DNA from 3 places in the Pseudomonas triticicola genome. Region 2 is predicted to be linked to each of the others. Evidence: riboswitches for the same ligand, from Rfam matches in the RefSeq annotation. Region 2 holds a riboswitch; each other region holds the start of a gene.

Region 1 (3,269 bases), 720 kb from region 2:
GCGTGTTCGTGAACTTGCGCGACCGGTTCGGATTTCTCGAAGGTTTCGGCCTGCAGAATCAGTGGCGAAACCCAGAAACTCTGCAGCAGGGTCAGCAGCAGGGCGGCCAGCAAGCCGGTGAAGCCTGCGGTTTGCGCGATACGCTTGATCATCTCGGCAAGCCTCAGTGGCACGGGAACGCGGCGCTGTGGCGGGTATCGTGGGCGGCGTTGTGCACCGCCTCGATGTGCGAGAAACCGGCGAACCAGACCAGGCTGGCACCGAGGATCGAGGCGAAGAGGGCGGCGGCCACGCGTTGGCCGAGTGTGGTGCTGCTGGAGATGTGGTCAGTGTGGCTGACGGTATTGCTGATGATCGACATAGCGCTTCCCTCTGAAATGTCAGCGGGTAAACAGAGCGCACGAAAATCCCTGCGAGCCGGGCACGCAGGGATTTCGAACAGCGCCCGCCCACCGCGGGTTTGTTTGTGGTCAGCGACGCTTGCGCGCGCTGGGTGTTGCGGGCCGGTCTCCGGGCTTGCGAGGGGCTGGCTTGTCGCCGACCTGCAAGCGTCACCTTCCCATGCCGGGGCACAGTGGATCTGACGCTTCGCTCGCTTACCGTTGCGGGGGCAGCACCGGACTGACATGGCTTTGAGTAAAGCACATGATTCACCGGTTTCCCGTTTCACCCTGTGAAGGGCACCCGTAACAAGGTGGGCAGGAGAACATGGGTTTGGGTTTTTAGTCAATTTCCGGGGAGTTTTCGGTGCTGCGGTGGGGGATTTTTCTGATGTTTTTGTGTGTATATCCGTTGCTGCGGGTGTTGCTGATTACGGTTTCGCCCTTACGGCGAGGCACTTTTTCCAAACGCCGAAAAGTACCCAAAAAGGCTTGCTCCTACGTTCGGCCTTCGCAGGCTCGGGTTCCTTCGCTGCGGGACTGATCCGGGCGCAGCGGCTCCGGTTTGCTTCGCTGCACCTCCTTGCGCTGTGTCTGGCTGCGCCAGACGGTCGCTGCGCTCCCACGCCCGGATCAATCCCTCCACTCAGCCTTCCGACGTCGCCGGTGGATCAAGATCAAGAGCACTCGAGCTTGCGCTCATTGTTGAGTGGTGAAAAGCGTGTGGTCTGCTTTGGATCTGTGTTGGATTCGCCCCTCATCGGAACGCCGCCCGCCCAGCCCTCTCCCGAGGGAGAGGGAGCCGATTTGCGGGCTTTTCAGAATCTGCATTCGACTCGATATCGCAAGTCGGCGTATTTCGCCTGAACACCTCGGTCAGTCCCCTCTCCCTCCGGGAGAGGGCTAGGGTGAGGGGCTTTTGCTCTGGCTCTTGATCTTTTGCCCCTTCGGCAGGCTTCGTTACGGGATCGGTCCCGTAACGAAGGTACCCCGAGCCCCAGCGAGCGGGCCGTACGCCGGGGCAAAGCCTTTTGCTTACTTTTTGCTGGGCCGGCATTCCGGTGTTTGAAAAAGTGAGTCGCTGTAAGAGCGAAACCGCCAGCGGCAGCACCCGAAGCAACGGATATGCCCCCAACCGCAAGGCTCAACACCTGCGCCCATTGACCCATCCCCACACCATGCGTAGCCTTGCGCTTTCGAGGTTCTTCGGCACTCGCCGAAGCTAAGAAGGGAACGCGGTCAAAGCCGCGGCTGCCCCCGCAACTGTGAACGGTGATGTTCGTTGCCACGCCACTGCCAGCTCAACCGATGAGCCAGCGGGAAGGCGCAATGAACGCCAGGCCCAGCGCCTGAACGCCGTCAGCCAGGAGACCTGCCTCGTCACAGATTCTCACTACAACCGGGCGGGGTGATCCGGTGGCGAATGCTTCCGGCGTGCATGCGCGCTGCCGGTTCTCGTCCCGTATGCCCGCCGCTTGCCAAAGGGCATACCGATGAAAACACTGGCCAAACTCCCCGTCACCATCGTCACCGGTTTCCTCGGTTCAGGCAAAACCACGCTGCTGCGGCACATGCTCGATAACGCTCAGGGCCGGCGCATTGCGGTGATCGTCAATGAGTTTGGCGAGCTCGGCATCGACGGTGAAATCCTCAAGCAATGCACCATCGGCTGCACCGAAGAAGAGGCCAGCGGCCGCGTATATGAGCTGGCCAACGGCTGCCTGTGCTGCACGGTGCAGGAAGAGTTCTTTCCGGTGATGCGCGAACTGGTGGCCCGTCGCGGTGACCTTGATCACATCCTTATCGAAACCTCCGGCCTGGCCCTGCCAAAACCGCTGGTGCAAGCCTTCCAGTGGCCGGAAATCCGTAGCGCCTGTACCGTTGACGCGGTGATCACCGTGGTCGACAGCCCGGCCGTCGCTGCTGGCACCTTCGCAGCGTTCCCGGATCAGGTCGATGCCCAGCGCAAACTCGATCCGAACCTTGATCACGAGTCGCCGCTGCACGAGTTGTTCGCAGATCAACTGGCCAGTGCTGACCTGGTCATCCTCAACAAAGCCGACCAGACCAGCGCGGAAGATCTGGCTCGGGTGCGCGCAGAAGTCGCCGAAGAGCTGCCGCCAGCAGTCAAAATCATCGAAGCCAGCAACGGCCGCCTGCCGCTCGACGTGCTGATCGGTCTCGGTGCCGGCTCCGAGGAGCACATCGACAGCCGCCACAGTCACCACGATCACCATCACGACGGTGATGACGACGACCACGATCACGACGCCTTCGATTCGATCTCCATCGAACTGCCGCAAGCCGACGAAAGCCTGCTGCTCGACGCGCTGACGCAATTGGTGGTGCAGCACGGCATTCTGCGCGTGAAAGGCTTCGCGGCGATTCCGAACAAGCCGATGCGCCTGTTGATCCAGGGTGTGGGCACGCGTTTCGACAAGCATTTCGACCGTCAGTGGGGCGCCGAAGAAGCGCGCGTCACGCGTCTGGTGCTGATCGGTCAGGAACTCGATGCCGCACAACTCGAAGCGCAATTGCGCGCTGCGCTCAGCGTTTAAGCCATGCACCTGCTCAGGACCCAGCCCGGCGGTTTCGTCTCGGATGACAACATTGCCGACCTTGGCCAAACCCCCGCCGAGCTGGTGATCCTGTGCAGCGGCGATTCCAGCCTGGCGCTGCTTGCCGAGGCTGCGCAGCAATTGCCCGATGACTACCCGAGCCTGCGTCTGGCCAACCCGATGCAGGTGCAGAATCATGCCTCGGTCGATCTGTATGTCGACGAAGTGCTGCGCCACGCCAAGGTCATTCTGATCTCCCTGCATGGCGGCATTGCCTATTGGCGCTACGGCGTCGAGCGGCTGGTCGAGTTGTCCGAACGCGGCGTGCAAC
Region 2 (3,269 bases):
CACGGTGAAAATCATCCCGGCCTTGAGTTTCAGGCCCTGATTGGGAAAGCCGTAATGCAGTATCTGCGGTTCATCGTGATAGACCTTGCCGATGCCATGGCCGCAATACTCGCGCACCACGCTGAAGCCCTCCGCCTCCGCCAGGCTCTGGATCGCATGACCGATATCGCCCAGCGTTGCGCCCGGCTTCACTGCACGGATGCCTGCGCACATGGCTTCGTAGGTGGTCTTGATCAGGTGCTGCGCTTCAGGAGTCGCCTCGCCCACCACATACATGCGGCTGGTATCACCGAACCAGCCGTCCTTGATCACCGCGATGTCGAGGTTGACGATGTCGCCGTCTTTCAATGGCGTACCCGATGGAATGCCGTGGCACACCACATCGTTGACCGACGCGCAGACGGTTTTCGGAAAGCCGTGATAACCGACGTTGGCCGGCACGGCTTTCTGCACATTGACGATGTAGTCGTTGCACAACCGGTCCAGCTCATCGGTGGTCACCCCGGCCTTCACATGCGGCACCAGCATCGCCAGCACTTCGGCGGCGAGTTTGCCGGCGGCGCGGGATTTTTCGATGTCGGCCGGCGTGTTGATCTTGATCTGGTTTCTCATGCGCTGACGGTTTCCTGAGTCAGTTGTTGCAGATCCAGTCCGCCGTTCTGTTCGGCGCGGATCAGCAGGCGGCAAATGGCGCTGTGGTCGAGGTTGGGATGCAGCTCGGCGAGCATGCCGATGCGCATCCAGTGCTCGGCCTGCGCGTTGATCGAGCGGCTGAGGGCGTTGCTGGAGATGCGCAGGTTCTCGTGCATGTCCTCTGAAATTTTTACGATGCCCATATTTGTATCCGATACGAAATGTATATGGATCGTATATTAATCAGTGCATACGGCCGATTGCAATGCCGACGGCAAAATCGACGCTGTGGCAGATTCGCCTCCCCCTCCACCGTGCAAATCGACTACCATGCCGCCGCCGGTTTCCACACGGAATTAATAGGGAATCCGAAATGCTTGCACAGCATCAATCGGAACTGCCCCCGCAACTGTAGGTGCCGAGCCTGCTCCTCGACTGCCACTGGGTGAATCCCGGGAAGGCCGGAGCGTGGCGATGACGCATCAGTCAGGAGACCTGCCGGCACAGTGACTGACTAACCGGCGGGGTGTCCGGGAAGGACATCGTGCCGCGCGTATTTTCCCCGTGCCGGCCTTGCGCAGTTTCCACGACCGCGCCCGAGGTGTGTTTCCAAACCGTACCCGCCCGCTCCCGTACGGTTCCCCTGGAGACTGCCCCATGCTGCTGCCCCGCGTTGCCACCCTGCTCACCGCTCTGAGCCTTTGCGCCCTGGCGCAAGCGTCGCCGACTGCGTATCCGCTGACCGTGGAGAACTGCGGCAGCAGCCTGACCTTTCAGCACGCGCCCGCGCGCACGGTGACCATCGGCCAGGCCGGTACGGAAATGCTTTATGCCTTGGGCCTGGGCGACAAAGTCGTCGGCACCTCACTGTGGTTCAACGACGTGCTGGGCACATACAAAGCGCAGAACGACAGGATCGAGCGCCTCGCCGACAACGAGCCGAGTTTCGAAGCGGTGATCGCCAAACGCCCGGAACTGGTAGCCGTCGAGCTGGAATGGATGGTCGGCCCGCAAGGCGCGGTCGGCACCCGCGAGCAGTTTCATGAACTGAAGATTCCTACCTATCTGCTGCCCTCCGACTGCGAAGCCAAGGACAACCTCGTCGGCTCGGACGGCACGCGGCTGGCGCCGTTTCGCATCGACAGCATCTACAAAGCCGTGAGCCAGCTCGCAGCGATTTTCGATGTGCAGGCGCGTGGCGAGCAGCTCAATGACCAGCTCAAAGCCAGCCTCGCGCAGTCGATCGCCACGGCGAAAAAGCAGCAGCGCAAAGACGTCAGCGCCCTGGTGTGGTTCTCCAGCGCCGAGATGGACATCGAGCCTTTCGTGGCCGGGCACAAAGGCGTTCCCGATTTCATGCTCAGCACCCTCGGCGTGCGCAACGTGGTCGAGTCGGATGAAGAATGGCCGACCGTCGGCTGGGAAACCATCGCCAAGGCCAACCCGACATTTCTGGTGATCGCGCGCATGGATCGTCGACGTTTCCCGGCGGACGACTATCAGAAAAAACTCGCCTTCCTGCGCAGTGATCCGGTGACGCGCAACATGGACGCGGTCAAGCACAACCGCATCATCATCCTTGACGCCATGGCCATGCAGGCCAGCCTGCGCACCTTCGACGGCCTCGCACAACTGGCCAGCGCCATCAACGGCTACGACCTGTCGCCATGAGCAGACGCCTGATCCGTTTGCTGCTGGTGCTGTTGACGCTGTCGGTCGCACTGATTGGCGGCGTGGCCATTGGCGAGACTTCGATCGAGCCGAGCGTAGTGTTGCAGGTGCTGGCCAACAAGCTGTGGGGCGCCGGTTATGTGCTCGACCCGATCGACGAAGGCATCGTCTGGAACTATCGCCTGACCCGCGCGCTGGTCGCGGCGGCCTGCGGCGCCGGCCTGGCGACGTGCGGGGTGATCCTGCAATCGCTGCTGCGCAATCCGTTGGCCGATCCGTATCTGCTGGGAATTTCTGCTGGCGCCTCGACTGGCGCGGTGATGGTCGCCCTGCTTGGCGTCGGCGCCGGGGCGATTTCATTGTCGGTCGGTGCCTTTGCCGGCGCGGTGACCGCGTTCGTACTGGTGATTTTGTTGGCACGGGTCAGCGGCTCGGCCAGTGGCACCGGGCAGATCATTCTGGCCGGGATTGCCGGCTCGCAACTGTTCAACGCCCTCACCGCTTTTCTGATCACCCGCTCGGCCAGCTCCGAACAAGCGCGCGGCATCATGTTCTGGCTGCTGGGCAATCTCGGCGGCGTACGCTGGCCGTCGGTGTGGCTGGCGGTGCCGGTGGCGGTGTTGGGCTTGGTTGTTTGTCTGTGGCATCGCCGAGCCTTGGATGCGTTCACCTTTGGCGCGGACTCGGCAGCCTCCCTCGGCATTGCCGTGCGCCGCGTGCAGATTCTGTTGATCGGCTGCGCCGCGCTGGTGACGGCGGTGATGGTGTCGATTGTCGGCTCGATCGGTTTTGTCGGCCTGGTGATTCCCCATGCCGCGCGGTTGTTGCTCGGCACGGGGCATGCGCGTCTGTTGCCCGCCAGTGCGCTGGGCGGCGCGGTGTTTCTGATCGCCGCCGATGTGCTGTCGCGCACCCTGATCAAGGGTCAGGTGATCCCGGTCGGCGTGATCACTGCGTTGGTCGGC
Region 3 (3,269 bases), 1.6 Mb from region 2:
TTGGGGTTGCGGATGCCCGAGGCGAAGATCCGGTGATTGCCGGTCGCACGATCCACTTCCCAGATCGCCGCGCGGCCTTCTTCCTGATCCAGACCGTTTTCGCCAACGTTACTGTTCGAGCCGACGGTGACGTAGAGCTTGTTGCCGTCCTTGCTGGCGATGACGTTCTTGGTCCAGTGGTGATTCAGCGTGCCGCCAGGCAAGTCTACGACTTTGATCGGTTGGGTCTTGATCTCGGTGGCGCCCGGCTCGTAGTTGAAGCGCAGCAGGCGGTCGGTGTCGGCCACATACAAATCATTGCCGACGAGCGTCATGCCAAACGGCGAATTGAGGTTCTGCAGAAACACCGTGCGGGTTTCCGCGACGCCATCGTGGTCGGCATCACGCAGCAGGGTGATGCGGTTCGGGCTGGGTACGCCGGCACCGGCCTTGCCCATGACTTTCTTCATCACCCAGCCACGAATGCCTTTGCTGTCATCGGGCTTGGGCGGCGCATTGGTTTCCGCCACCAGCACATCGCCGTTGGGCAGCACGTAGAGCCAGCGCGGGTGATCAAGGCCTTCGGCAAACGCGGCGACCTGGGTGCCGGCCGCTGCGGTCGGTTTCGCGCCGTCCGGCCAGCCCACCGCCGGGGCGATGTTGACTGTCGGGATCAGCGTCTTGTTCGGTTCGGGCAGTTTCGGCGATGGGCCGGTGCCGTCGGAGACTTGCAGGCTGGAGGTTTCACCGCAGGCAGCGAGCCCGCCAGCGACGGCGATGATGAGAGCGAGTTGGGCCTTGCGCATTGCTGATCTTCCCTATGAATGCATTCCTAAACATAGAGGAGGGCGCAGGCCCGATGGTTCAACTGCTCAACCGCGGGCTTCCTTGAACAGCACGGCGATGCCCGGATGATAGTTGCCAGCGTCGCTGTGCAATTTGCGATAGGCGTAGGGGAAATACCAGGCGACTGCGCAGGTGTGTTCCTTTTGCAGGTCGTCGACCATGTCCTGCAGTTCTTCGGGGCTGGCGCTGTGCTGGGCTTTTTGCGGAGCAACGAACAGGCACCCGAGCTTGAGATCGCTGGTGTAGCTGATGCGCTTGGCATCAATGGTGATGTCGAGCAGGGCTTGGGTCAGGTTGAGGTTGTTGACCCGTGGCCAGCGTTGCGTGGCCTGAATGAACGCGCGGTCGTCGCTGCCGGCGATCAGCAGATCGGCACGGGCATTGCGCTCGCCTTCTTCGTTCTGTTTGCGCGTGGCCGTGTCATTCAGCGTGACCATTTCAGCCATCCACGCCGCTGCCGCGAGCAGACCGAGATTGGCTTTCTCGTCGTGCCAATATGGCGTGTCGTTGTCGCCGCGTACGGTGTTGTAGCGATCGATACAGTCAAACCAGCGTTCCAGCACCGGGCGCAGGAATTCCAGGCGCGGGTTGCTGATGATCATGCCTTGCATCGTCGTCATCCTTATTGTTGTAGTGGGCTTTTTGGAAAAAAGCATGGCCCTTTGATATCACTTGTCACAGTCTGGCACAAGATTGCCGCTGCACAATTGATCAGCGGCAGTTATTCGCGCGCAAAGCGCCTCTTCAATTGACGCTCCACCCCCAACCCTCTAACCTTCGCCGCTTGTTTCAGGTGCTCTGTGGCCCCGCGTCGACAGAGTGAAACAGGGAAGCCGGTGAGGGTGGTCTTCAAGCGAAGCCACGATGATCCCGGCGCTGCCCCCGCAACGGTAAATGAGTGAAAACTGCGCCTTGAGCCACTGCCTCGAAAGAAGCGGGAAGGCGCGCAGTCCGGCGAAACGCCGCTCATGAGCCCGGAGACCGGCCTGATCCATCTCAGCGGCATCACGGTGGGCGATGCCAGGCTTTTTGCCGTCTATTCTTGTGCCTGCCCGCCGTTATCCAGCCTCAACGGAGAGCTCCCCCATGATTGATTCCCCCGAGCGTGACGAACGCCATCTGGCGCGCATGCAGCGCAAGAAAGCCGTGATCGACGAACGCATCGCCAACTCGCCCGACGAATGTGGCCTGGTGCTGGTGCTGACCGGCAACGGCAAAGGCAAGAGCAGCTCGGCATTCGGCATGCTCGCCCGCGCAATGGGCCACGGCATGCAGTGCGGCGTGGTGCAGTTCATCAAGGGCCGCAACAGCACTGGCGAAGAATTGTTTTTCCGCCGCTTTCCCGAGCAGGTGCGTTTCCACGTCATGGGCGAAGGCTTCACTTGGGAAACCCAGGATCGCCAGCGTGACATCGCCGCTGCCACCGCCGCTTGGGAAGTCTCGCGCGAATTGTTGCGCGACCCTTCGATCGGTCTGGTGGTGTTCGACGAATTGAACATCGCCCTCAAGCACGGCTACCTCGATCTCGATCAGGTGCTCAGTGATTTGCAGGCGCGCCCGCCGATGCAGCATGTGGTCGTCACCGGTCGCGGCGCCAAGCCGGAAATGATCGAAATGGGCGACACGGTCACCGAAATGGGCATGCTCAAGCACGCCTTTCAAGCCGGGATCAAAGCGCAGAAAGGCGTCGAACTTTGAAGCAACCACGTCACTGCCCGGCGGTGCTGATCGCCGCTCCGGCCTCCGGTCAGGGCAAGACCACCGTCACCGCCGCACTCGCCCGTTTGCATCGCAACCAAGGGCGCAAGGTGCGCGTGTTCAAATGCGGGCCGGACTTTCTCGACCCGATGATCCTCGAGCGCGCCAGCGGTGCGCCGGTGTATCAATTGGACATGTGGATGGTCGGCGAGCAGGAAAGTCGCCGGCTGTTGTGGGAAGCCGCCGCCGAAGCCGACCTGATTCTGATCGAGGGCGTGATGGGCCTGTTCGACGGCACGCCATCCAGCGCTGATCTGGCGCGCCACTTCGGTGTGCCGGTGCTCGGCGTGATCGACGGCACCGCCATGGCGCAGACCTTTGGCGCCTTGGCGCTGGGCCTGGCGAAGTATCAGCCGGACTTGCCGTTCGCTGGCGTGCTGGCCAACCGCGTCGGCACCTTGCGCCATGCGCAATTGCTCGAAGGCAGCCTCACCGAAGGTTTGCGCTGGTACGGTGCGCTGTCCCGCGAGACCGGCATCGAATTGCCGAGCCGCCACCTCGGCCTGGTCCAGGCCAGCGAATTGAATGATCTGGATCTGCGCCTCGACGCGGCCGCCGATGCGCTGGCCAGCAGTTGCCAGGTTGCGCTGCCCCCCGCCGTTGAATTCGCCGCGCCTGACCTCATCGCCGCCGAGCCTCTATTAAAAGGTGTGCGCATCGCCGTTGCCCGCGATGAAGCCTTTGCC

The links. A riboswitch is a leader RNA that binds a small molecule or an ion and turns the genes downstream of it on or off. The one in region 2 is predicted to bind cobalamin.
Region 1: it holds a riboswitch for cobalamin, as region 2 does, so the genes downstream of both, cobW (cobalamin biosynthesis protein CobW) here and KVG85_RS05360 (ABC transporter substrate-binding protein) in region 2, are expected to answer to the same signal.
Region 3: it holds a riboswitch for cobalamin, as region 2 does, so the genes downstream of both, cobO (cob(I)yrinic acid a,c-diamide adenosyltransferase) here and KVG85_RS05360 (ABC transporter substrate-binding protein) in region 2, are expected to answer to the same signal.

What each region holds. Positions count from the first base shown of each region.
Region 1 is NZ_JAHSTX010000001.1:1,885,815-1,889,083, reverse strand. It holds gene KVG85_RS08460 (CbtA family protein) at 1-152, opposite strand, end outside; gene KVG85_RS08455 (CbtB domain-containing protein) at 164-361, opposite strand; cobalamin riboswitch at 485-703, opposite strand; cobalamin riboswitch at 1,563-1,774, shown strand; gene cobW (cobalamin biosynthesis protein CobW) at 1,874-2,938, shown strand; gene cobN (cobaltochelatase subunit CobN) at 2,942-3,269, shown strand, end outside.
Region 2 is NZ_JAHSTX010000001.1:1,161,017-1,164,285, reverse strand. It holds gene map (type I methionyl aminopeptidase) at 1-612, opposite strand, end outside; gene KVG85_RS05365 (ParD-like family protein) at 609-836, opposite strand; cobalamin riboswitch at 957-1,150, shown strand; gene KVG85_RS05360 (ABC transporter substrate-binding protein) at 1,291-2,304, shown strand; gene KVG85_RS05355 (FecCD family ABC transporter permease) at 2,301-3,269, shown strand, end outside.
Region 3 is NZ_JAHSTX010000001.1:2,722,135-2,725,403, reverse strand. It holds gene KVG85_RS12075 (PQQ-dependent sugar dehydrogenase) at 1-785, opposite strand, end outside; gene KVG85_RS12070 (hypothetical protein) at 852-1,436, opposite strand; cobalamin riboswitch at 1,600-1,829, shown strand; gene cobO (cob(I)yrinic acid a,c-diamide adenosyltransferase) at 1,912-2,523, shown strand; gene KVG85_RS12060 (cobyrinic acid a,c-diamide synthase CobB) at 2,520-3,269, shown strand, end outside.